3 regions of the Micromonospora sp. NPDC050397 genome follow, and region 3 is predicted to be linked to each of the others. Evidence: riboswitches for the same ligand, from Rfam matches in the RefSeq annotation. Region 3 holds a riboswitch; each other region holds the start of a gene.

Region 1 (3,270 bases), on a different contig from region 3:
CGGCGGCGGGCCCCAGTGCCGTTCCATTCCCTCGCGCAGCTCGGCCGGGAGGGTGTCGTACCAGGCCCGGTAGCGGCTGGCCGGGATTCGGATCGGGTTGCCCTCGAGCTGTTCCTCGGTGAGCCAGTTGAGATCCTGGCCACCGGCGGCGATCAGCCCGTGCACCAGGGCGTCGCCGTCACCGGCCGAGACACCTGGGAAGGCGTCCGGTCCGTCGGCGGGGCCGATGTCGTACCCCTGCTCGCGCATGGCGGTGAGCAGCCGGACCACGCTGGCCGGGGTGTCGAGGCCGACCGCGTTGCCGATCCGGGCGTGCTTGGTCGGGTACGCCGACAACATCAGCACGATCCGGCGCTCGGCCGGCGGGGTGTGCCGCAGCAGACCGTGCCGGACCGCGATACCGGCGACCCGGGCGGACCGCTCCGGGTCGGCGACGTACACGGTCAGCCCGTCGGCGTCGATCTCCTTGAACGAGAACGGCACGGTGATGATCCGGCCGTCGAACTCCGGGATGGCGACCTGGGTGGCGGTGTCGAGCGGGGAGAGCCCGTCGTCGTTCTCCGCCCAGACCGCGCGGCTGCTGGTCAGGCAGAGCCCCTGAAGGATCGGCACGTCCAGCGCGGCGAGCGCGCCGACGTCCCAGGCCTCGTCGTCGCCACCCGCACCGACCTCGGCCGGGCGGGTGCCACCGGCCGCGAGCACCGTCACGACCAGTGCGTCCGCCTCGCCGAGCGTCTCCAGCAGGGCGGGCGCGGGGCTGCGCAGCGAGGCGCAGTAGACCGGCAGCGGCCGACCGCCCGCGTCCTCGATCGCGGAGCAGAGCGTCTCCACGAAGGCGGTGTTGCCGGCCACGTGGTGGGCCCGGTAGTAGAGCACCGCGATCACCGGGCCGTCGGTGTGGCGTGACTCGCGCTCCAGCCGGCCCCACTCGGGTGTCGGCACCGGCGGCGCGAAGCCGTAACCGGTGAGCAGGACCGTGTCAGAGAGGAACCGGTGCAACTCGGTCAGGTTCGCCGGGCCGCCGTGCGCGAGGTAGGTGTGCGCCTGGGCGGCCACCCCGGCGGGCACCGTCGAATGGCCCATCAGCTCCGCGTCGGGGGCCTGCTCACCACCGAGCAGTACGACCGGCAGCGCCCCGGCCAGCAGCGCGTCGAGCCCTTCCTCCCAGGCCCGGTAGCCGCCGAGGATGCGTACCAGCACCAGGTCGACGCCGTCGAGCAGGGCGGGCAGCTCCTCGACCGAGGTGCGGGCCGGGTTGGCCAGCCGGAACTCGGCGCCACTGGCCCGGGCGCTGAGCAGGTCGGTGTCCGAGGTGGAGAGGAGCAGGATCATCGGGCACCGCACAGGGCGTGGCGAGACATGATGGTTCCTCCCTCGGGGTCCGCGCCCCGGGTTCGTCGGTTGCGGCCCGGTGCCGTCCCCGGTCGGGGGCGTACCGTGCCGCGCGGTGACCCGGAGTCTCCTGGCTCCCGGATCGTCGCTCGCCCCGGTCTTCCCGCCCGTGTGGGCCGTGACCGTGTCGGGGTCCGCTCCCCGGTAACAGTGGCGGGACCGCGCCGGGATCACACCGGCTTCCTCCACCTGTCGCCGCGTTCAGCGGCTCCCACTCTCACGAGTCCGACCCCGGTTCGTCAAGCCGCTCCCGGCCGGGCTGCTGGTGGGCCGTAGTATCCGCCGGGTGTGGTCACCACGAGGGCGGTCGGCACCGGACGCCTGTCCGGGGGCGCTGCGCGTACATGCCGCCGCCGACGGCAACCTGGCCCGGGTACGGGTGCCCGGTGGGCGCCTGCACCGCCGGCAGCTCGCCGTGCTCGGCGCGGCCACCGCTGACCTGGGTGACGGCGGACTGGAGCTGACCTCGCGGGGCAACGTCCAGCTCCGGGGCCTGGCGCCCGGTGCCGAACGGGAGTTGGCCGCCCGGCTCTGGGAGGCGGGCCTGCTCCCCTCCGAGACCCACGAGCGGGTACGCAACGTCATCGCCTCCACCCTCAGCGGCCGGACCGCCGGCGGCCGACTCGATGTCCGCCCGCTGGTCGACGAGCTGGACGAGGGGCTCTGCGCCGACCCGGCGCTGGCCGACCTGCCCGGCCGGTTCCTGTTCACCGTCGACGACGGCCGGGGCGACGTGACCGGCTTCGGCGCGGACGTGGGGCTGGTCGCCGTACCGACCGGTGGGCTGGCCGTGCTGCTCTCCGGCACCGACACCGGGGTACGCGTACCGCCGAGCGCCGCCGCCGGGGTCGCCCTGCTCGCCGCGCACGCCTTCCTCGCCGAGTACGCCGACCAGGGCGGCGGCGCGTGGCGGCTGACCGAACTAGACGACGGCGTACGGCGGGTGACCGCACGGTTGCGAGCCGCCCTCGACCCGGCGACGCTCCTGCCGCCGGGTGAGCCGGTCAGCACGACCACACCGACCCGTCCGGCGGTCGGTCGGGTCTCCCAGGTCGACGGGCGGGTGGCGCTGGTCCTGACGGTGCCGCTGGGTCGACTCACCGGGGCACAGGTCGCCGCACTCGAAACCGCGTCCGCCGACGGCTCCGGCGAGATCAACATCACTCCTTGGCGCACCGTCGTCGTGCCCGATCTGGGCACCGGAGAGGCTGGGCGCCGGTTGGCCGCGCTGACCGCCGAGGGTCTGGTGGCCGAGGCCACCGCCGGCTGGGTCGGGGTGACCGGCTGTGCCGGCCGTCCTGGGTGCGCGAAGGCGCTCGCCGACGTACGGACCGACGCGGGTCGGGTGCACGCGGCGGCGGGTCCGGAAGGCTCGGGCCTGCCGGTGCACTGGGTCGGCTGCGAACGGCGCTGCGGCCGACCGACGGACCGGCATGTCGAGGTGCTGGCCACCGACGAGGGTTACCAGGTCAGCCTGGACGGTCGATCGCGTTCGCGGTTGATGACGCTGGACGAGACCGCTGCCGCGATCGCGGCGGCACGGAGGGGTACGTGATCGACTACGTCCGCGACGGCGCGGAGATCTACCGCCGGTCGTTCGCCACGATCCGCGCCGAGGCGGACCTGACGGGCCTGCCCGCCGACGTCGCCACGGTGGTCGTACGCATGATCCACGCCTGCGGCATGGTCGACCTGCCGGCCGACATCGGCTACTCCCCCGACGTGGTCTCGGCCGCGCGCGCCGCGCTGCGCGGCGGTGCCCCGATCCTCTGCGACGCGGAGATGGTCGCCTCCGGCGTCACCCGCAGCCGGCTCCCCGCCGACAACGAGGTGATCTGCACGCTGCGCGACCCCTCGGTGCCCGACCTCGCCGCCGCG
Region 2 (3,270 bases), on a different contig from region 3:
ATCCTGGCACTGTGCGCGTCGTTCGGGCAGACGGACGAGATCGCGGCGTACACGGTGATGACGTCAGCGCTGGCGTTTGTCATCATCGGCGCCAGCGGCGGGTCGGCCCTGCTGTACCTCAACGGCACCGAGGAACAGCGCACCCTCGTACGGAGCCAGTGGGCCCTGGTGGTGGTACCCGCCGTACTCGTCGGCGCGCTGGTCATCGGCGAGTTCTACGCCGGCCGGGGATACAGCGCCACCGCGCTGGTGGCGGCCGGTGTGGTGGCGCTCGGCAACGGTGTCGCACAGTTGCAGATCGCCGACTTCAACCGGCGGATGCGGTTCCTGGCCACCGCCGTGCTGATGTGCGGCAGCAAGGCCGCTTCGCTGGTGATGGTCCTGGTCGGGGTCCCGCTCACGATCGCGCTCGCCACCGCCGGGCTGGCCCAGCTCGTCGTCGGCGAACTCGTCCTCGGTCGGGACGGTTCGCTGCGGCGCGCGCGGTTCCGGGAGCTGTCACTGCGGCGCGCCTTCGCCGGATACCGGTCCAGCCGGCACCTGTTCGGCTTCGCCCTCGGCGAGCTGTACGTGGCACGGTACGCCACCCTCGTGCTGTCGCTGGTCGCGACGCCCACGGTGATGGGCAGCTTCGGGGCGCTCGTCACCGCGTACCAGGCGATCGGTGGTGTCGTACAGTCGGCGTTGCAGGTGCCGATGGTGGCGCGTACCCGCAACCGGTTGGGTCTCGAATCCGCGAGGCACCCGGCGCACTTCTCGGTGGCGATGGCACTGGTCTGCGCGGTCCCGATGGCGATCGCGGTCGCCGGGCTCGCGCCCTGGCTCACCGGTACGCTGCTGTCCCTGCCGCACCGGGAGGCCGCCACCTGGCTGGCCGTGTTCATGCTGGCGCTGCCGTTCCTGGCGGTCAGCCGGGCGCTGATGTTCAACTGGATCGGCGACGGCGACTTCGCCCGCGCGACGAGGGCCATGGCCGTGCTCGCGGTGATCCTGACCATCACGGTCACGTTCGGCGTACCACGGTTCGGGCCGCTCGGCGCCGCCACCGCCACCGCCGCGGCCGAGGTGGCCGCCCTCGCGGTCATCCTGCTGCTCGCGCGCCGGTCGGCCGGCTCGGGTCCGCTCGCCGGGACGTCGCCGGCCGACGGTCAGCGGCCCCGGCCGAACGGGTGACGGTCGAACAGACGTCGGTACGCGAGACGGACGCCCCCACCGGGTCACGGGCGGTCGCCAACCGCTTCCGGTACGGCCCGCGACGGGGCGCCGGGGACGACGGACATGGTGTTCGTCATATGGCACGCGTTGTCCGATGACGCTATGTTGTCGCTGCCGTGGTGCTCGGGAAGCCGGTGGGATACCGGCGCGGCCCTCGCCACTGTGATCGGGAAGTCTCCGGCCCTCGTCGTACGAGGTCACTGGGCACCAGCCTGGGAAGGCCGGCCGGAGACGCGTTTCCCGGCAGCCAGGAGACCGGCCACGGCACACGTACCGACCCGTCCACGAGGTGCTGGAAGGTGGTCCCTGTGCGCCTGCGCGCGATGCGGCCCCGTATGTCCTGGCGTGCTGTCACGCCACTGTCCGCCGTGATGATCTTCACATTGCTGGTCGCCGGCTGCGCCGGAACCGGGGACACCCCGTCCGGGGCGGCGTCGGCCGCACCGGTCACGCTCACCAACTGCGGCCTGCCCGTGCAGGTCACCCAGCCACCGTCGCGGGTGGTCACGCTGAACCAGGCCGCGACGGAGATCATGCTGGCACTGGGTCTACAGGACCGGATGATCGGCACCGCGTACCTCGACGACACCATCCTGCCGGAGTACGCCGACGCGTACCAGAAGATCCCGGTGCTGGCCAAGGAGTACCCGTCGAAGGAAAAGCTGATCGAGGCCGCCCCGGACTTCGTCTACGCCTCGTTCGCCAGCGCGTTCAGCGACGAGGGCGTCGGTGAACGGGACACCTACACCGGTCTGCGCGTCGGCACGTACCTCTCGCCGGCCGGCTGCCCGAAGGAGACCCGCCCGTCCCCGCTCACCGTCGACCACGTGTTCGGCGAGATCCGCGACGTAGCGGCGATCTTCGGAGTGCCGGAACGGGCGACCGCGCTGATCGACGCGCAGAAGTCCCGGATCACCTCGGCCGCCTCCGGCGTCCGGGACGCGAAGGACATCTCGGTGCTCTGGTGGGACGCCGGAACCGACGCGCCGAGCGTCGGCGCCTGCTGTGGGGCACCGCAGCTCATCATGTCGGCGGTCGGGGTGACCAACAAGTTCACCGACCTCACCGGTAGCTGGGGCGACACGAGCTGGGAGAAGGTCGTCGAACGCAACCCGGACGTCATCGTCCTCGTCGACGCCGAGTGGGACCGGGCCACCGCCAAACAGGAATTCCTCGCCGGCAACGCCGCCCTGCGGGACCTACCGGCCGTCAAGGACAAACGGTTCGTCGTCATCCCGTTCTCCGAAACCAGCGCCGGGGTCCGCAACGTCCTGGGCATCGAGCACCTGGCCCAGGGACTCACCGCACTGCCGGCCCGGGTGACGCGCTGACCACCACGACCACTCCACGCCCGGCGCCGACGGCGGCGCCGGGCCGGGCGCGCGTCCTGGGCGGCACCGCACTGGTCGTCGCGTTGACCGGCATGCTCGGGCTCTCGATCGGCGCCGCGGTCACCGTCGGACCGGCCGACCTCTCCCTCGGCACCGTGTGGGCGGTGATCGGCGACCACCTGGGCGTGTTCCGTTCCGACGTGCCGCTGCTGCGGGACCACATCGTCTGGCAGATCCGCCTACCCCGGGTGCTGCTCGCCGCCACCGTCGGCGCCGGACTCGCCGCCGTCGGGGCGGTGATGCAGACCCTGACCCGCAACGCGCTCGCCGACCCGTACCTGCTCGGCGTCTCCTCCGGAGCGTCCCTCGGTGCGGTCACCGTCACCGTCACCGGACTCGGGTCGGCGGTCTGGTCCCTGACCGGCGGCGCGTTCACCGGCGCGCTCGCGGCGTTCGCCCTGGTCATCGCCGCCGCGACCAGCCGGGGCGGCCGGCTCGCACCGACCCGGATGATCCTCGCCGGTGTCGCGGTCGGCCAACTCTGCGCCGCCGTCACCTCGTTCGTCATCATCTGGGCCGCCGACCCGCACGCCACCCAGCAGATCACCTTCTGGCTGTCCGGATCGCTCGGCCGGTCCGACTGGACCTCCCTCGGCTACGCCGTCTCCGCCCTCGCGGTCGTCCTGGCCGTGCTCCTCGGACACGCCCGTACGCTGAACGCGTT
Region 3 (3,270 bases):
GGTGCCGGGCAGAGGTGGTCGGTCAGGGCGGTGAGCAGGTCGTGACCGCCGAACGCGGCCGGGTCACCGCCGGTGATCTCGGCGAGCAGGGCGAGGTTCGCCACAGCGCCGGAGTTTGGTGGTGAGCCGACCCCACCGGGATAGGCGTACTCGGCGGCCCTGCCGGCCAGGTAGTCGACGATCGCGGTCAGGGTGGGGTCGTGGCTCTCGGAAGCGGCGAGGGCGATGCCGACCTTCGCGGTGAGGGCGAAGTCGATGGTGCCCCAGGCCTCGTTGTAGATGTGATTACCGTCGACGAGCTGCTCCACCAGGTATTCGGCTCCCCGGGCCACCGCGACACCTGCGGGGGTGGAGGGTGTCGGTGACGGTGTCGAGCTGGCGCTCGGAGTGCCGGGTGTGGTCCGGCCGGGGTTCGTCGCCCGAACCGATGCGGGAGTGAACGTTGGTTGCCCCGTGGTGCCGCCGATGTCCGTGCCACCGAACACCCACGCCTCGACCTGTCCCGGCTGCGGCCGTTGGCTCAGCGCGCCGAGGGGGCTGTAGGTCCAGTGGTCCTGTCCGGCCGGGGCGAGCCAGTATGACCAGTACGCGGTGGGAAGTGGGGTGAGTTGGCAGGCTTCGTCGGCCGGTGTGGGGTATTCGGTACCGCTGTTGAATCCGGCGGTACCGATCCGGCAGATGAATCCAGGGCCGTCGTGGACGGTGCCGGTCGTGGTGAAACCGGCCTCGTGGAGCAGGTCCATTCCGGTGGTCGGGGTGGCATCGCAGCCGCGCACCACCGGTCCGTCCCAGTGGCCGAAGTCGACCGCGACGACCGCGCCGCTGCTGGCGGTGCACGCCTCGATCGGGTCGGCCACCGCCGGGACGGCGAGCGGGATCAGGGTGATCGCACCGGCGACCGCGACAGCGGAGGTGGCGGCGAGCAGTACGGTTGTGAGACGTCGCCGACCGGGAGCAGAGCGGGAAGGGGCGGCGGCCACGGCACTGTGGTAGTCAGCGCTGCGCATGACCGGGCCTCGGCTTCGGACGGTGGCAGGTGGTGCTCATGCGGCCTCCCCTGGGCGGTGGCCCGAACGCGGAAGCCGAGCACGCCTGGCCGAGCCAGGGAGCGCTGATCCCGCGCCGCGGACCTCGACGGCGCTTGTGCTGGTACGGATTCAGCGCAGGTATTCCGACTCGTCCACGACAGTGGACCTACGGTTGCGGGCCAGCGCCGGATTTTGACCGGCTTCCCCTGACTGCTGAACCAAGTGAAACGAGGTCATCTGACCACACCCCGTTACCGCAGTCAACGTTGGGGCGAATGTCCGATCAGGTGGGCACCGTCACTACTGACGGCAACCCGGCGAGTGCGCTAGCGTCGCCGCATCACCACGTGGGGGAACCCGGTGCGAATCCGGGGCTGACGCGCAACGGTAAGAAACGGTACCAACCGGTTCAAGCCCGAATGCCTACGTGGAGACGCACCACAGCGGATCCCGACCACGCGCAGCGGCCGGCGACCGCCTTGCCCGCGGCGCCGAACGGACACGCGGATCGGGGCGACTCGTCGGTTCCCGACCGAAGGAGTCCCACCCATGGACCGCACCGTCCCCGACCGAGCCGCAACCCGGCCGATCCGAACCCGCCGCACCGTCACCGCCGGGCTTGCCTGTGCGGCGATCGCCGTCCTGATCACCCCTACCACCGCCCATGCCACCTCCACCCCGGCACAGATCGCCACCTCGCGCACCAACGGCGTCGCCTACCTCAAGACGTTGCAGGCCGCCGACGGAAGCTTCGCCAGCAGCGGCCTGTCCAACGAGTGGGCCTTCAGCGCCTTCGCCGCCGCCGGTACGGCCGCCGTCGACATCGCCCCCGGAGACGACGTCACCAAGAACGCGCGGACGGTCTACCGCAACCAACTCTCCGCACCGTCCTGGCCCGGCGCCTCCCCGGTCGTCACCGACTACGAGCGAGCAGCGTTGAACGCGTACGCCGCCGGCATCGACCCGGCACGAGTATCGTCCGGTCAGAACCTGATCGCAAAGATCGCCTCCTACTGGCAGCCCAGCGCACCCGGTTACTACGGCCCACCCGCGAACTTCAACGGCACCGTCTTCGCCCTGCTCGCCCTCGCCGGCGGCAAGACCCAAGCCGGAGCGCCGCGGGTGCCGCAAAGCCTGCTCAACGCCTCGGTCACCGTCGTCCGCGCCAACCAGCACACCGACGGCGGCTGGAATTTCAGCCAGGCCGCCGGAAATCCGGCCCAACTCGCCGCGCCGAGTGACATCGACATGACCGGGGCGACCATGGCCGCGCTCTGCGCCAGCGGCGTCGCCAACACCGACAGCGCCGTCCAGGCCGGCAAGAACTTCCTCAAGAGCAAACTGATCAACGCCTCCGGCGCGTTCAACTCCATGTTCGGGGCCAACACCAACTCCAACGGCTGGGCCGTCTCCGGGCTCAACGCCTGCGGCATCCCCAGCCAGGGCATCGACTTCACCACCCCGGCCGGCAGGACACCCATCGACTTCCTGCGCGCGCAGCAGTTCACCCCGGGCGGCGGGTTCCGCTACCTGCCGTCCGACACCGCCCCACAGCCGTACGCGTCCATCGACGCCGTCCGTGCCATCTCCGGCGGCGGCTTCACCGCGACACCCCCGGTCCCGGTCACCGCCGGAGCGCCGCAATGGGTCGGCACCACCACCTTCACCAGCGGGCAGACCAGCACCCTGGCTCTGGTCATCGACACCGGCACCGGCAGCCCGAACGTCTGCTCGGTCAGCGTCACCCCGACCGGGTCCACCACCACCCTCGGCGCGGTACTCGACGCCGCCACCACCGCGGCCACCCCGACCGGCTGTGTCACCAGCCGGGCACCGACCTCCGGTACCGGAACCGTCACCTCGATCAACGGTGTCACCAACAGCGGCGCATCGACCTGGAAACTCAGCGTCGACGCGGGAGCGGCAGCTGCGGCTACCAGGGGGGCCACCATCAGCCTCGGTGACACCATCTCCCTGCGATACGGCAGCTAAACAGCATCTACCGTGTAGCCAGCACGGCGACCCGGGTGGCAGCCCTTTCTGAGAGGTGCCACCCGGGTCTGTCGTCCTCAGCCGAGGTCGACGCCGGGATAGAGCGGGAACGGGGCCAACAGATCCGCCGCCTGCTTGCTCACCTGGTCTGCCACGACGGGATCGATCTGGTACTTCGCCTTGGATCCTGCGCTCGGGGTGGTACTGCTCAGCACGGTGTGGATCAGATCGGCGATCTGATCCATCTCGG

The links. A riboswitch is a leader RNA that binds a small molecule or an ion and turns the genes downstream of it on or off. The one in region 3 is predicted to bind cobalamin.
Region 1: another riboswitch for cobalamin. It lies ahead of cobN (cobaltochelatase subunit CobN); the one in region 3 lies ahead of ACI2K4_RS29065 (prenyltransferase/squalene oxidase repeat-containing protein).
Region 2: another riboswitch for cobalamin. It lies ahead of ACI2K4_RS25925 (ABC transporter substrate-binding protein); the one in region 3 lies ahead of ACI2K4_RS29065 (prenyltransferase/squalene oxidase repeat-containing protein).

What each region holds. Positions count from the first base shown of each region.
Region 1 is NZ_JBJDPS010000007.1:267,833-271,102, reverse strand. It holds gene cobN (cobaltochelatase subunit CobN) at 1-1,332, opposite strand, end outside; cobalamin riboswitch at 1,456-1,578, opposite strand; gene cobG (precorrin-3B synthase) at 1,679-2,947, shown strand; gene ACI2K4_RS24325 (precorrin-8X methylmutase) at 2,944-3,270, shown strand, end outside.
Region 2 is NZ_JBJDPS010000009.1:183,061-186,330, forward strand. It holds gene ACI2K4_RS25920 (lipopolysaccharide biosynthesis protein) at 1-1,173, shown strand, start outside; cobalamin riboswitch at 1,316-1,494, shown strand; gene ACI2K4_RS25925 (ABC transporter substrate-binding protein) at 1,587-2,546, shown strand; gene ACI2K4_RS25930 (FecCD family ABC transporter permease) at 2,639-3,270, shown strand, end outside.
Region 3 is NZ_JBJDPS010000013.1:13,566-16,835, reverse strand. It holds gene ACI2K4_RS29070 (prenyltransferase/squalene oxidase repeat-containing protein) at 1-1,007, opposite strand, end outside; cobalamin riboswitch at 1,144-1,276, opposite strand; cobalamin riboswitch at 1,341-1,474, shown strand; gene ACI2K4_RS29065 (prenyltransferase/squalene oxidase repeat-containing protein) at 1,578-3,020, shown strand; gene ACI2K4_RS29060 (glycine hydroxymethyltransferase) at 3,098-3,270, opposite strand, start outside.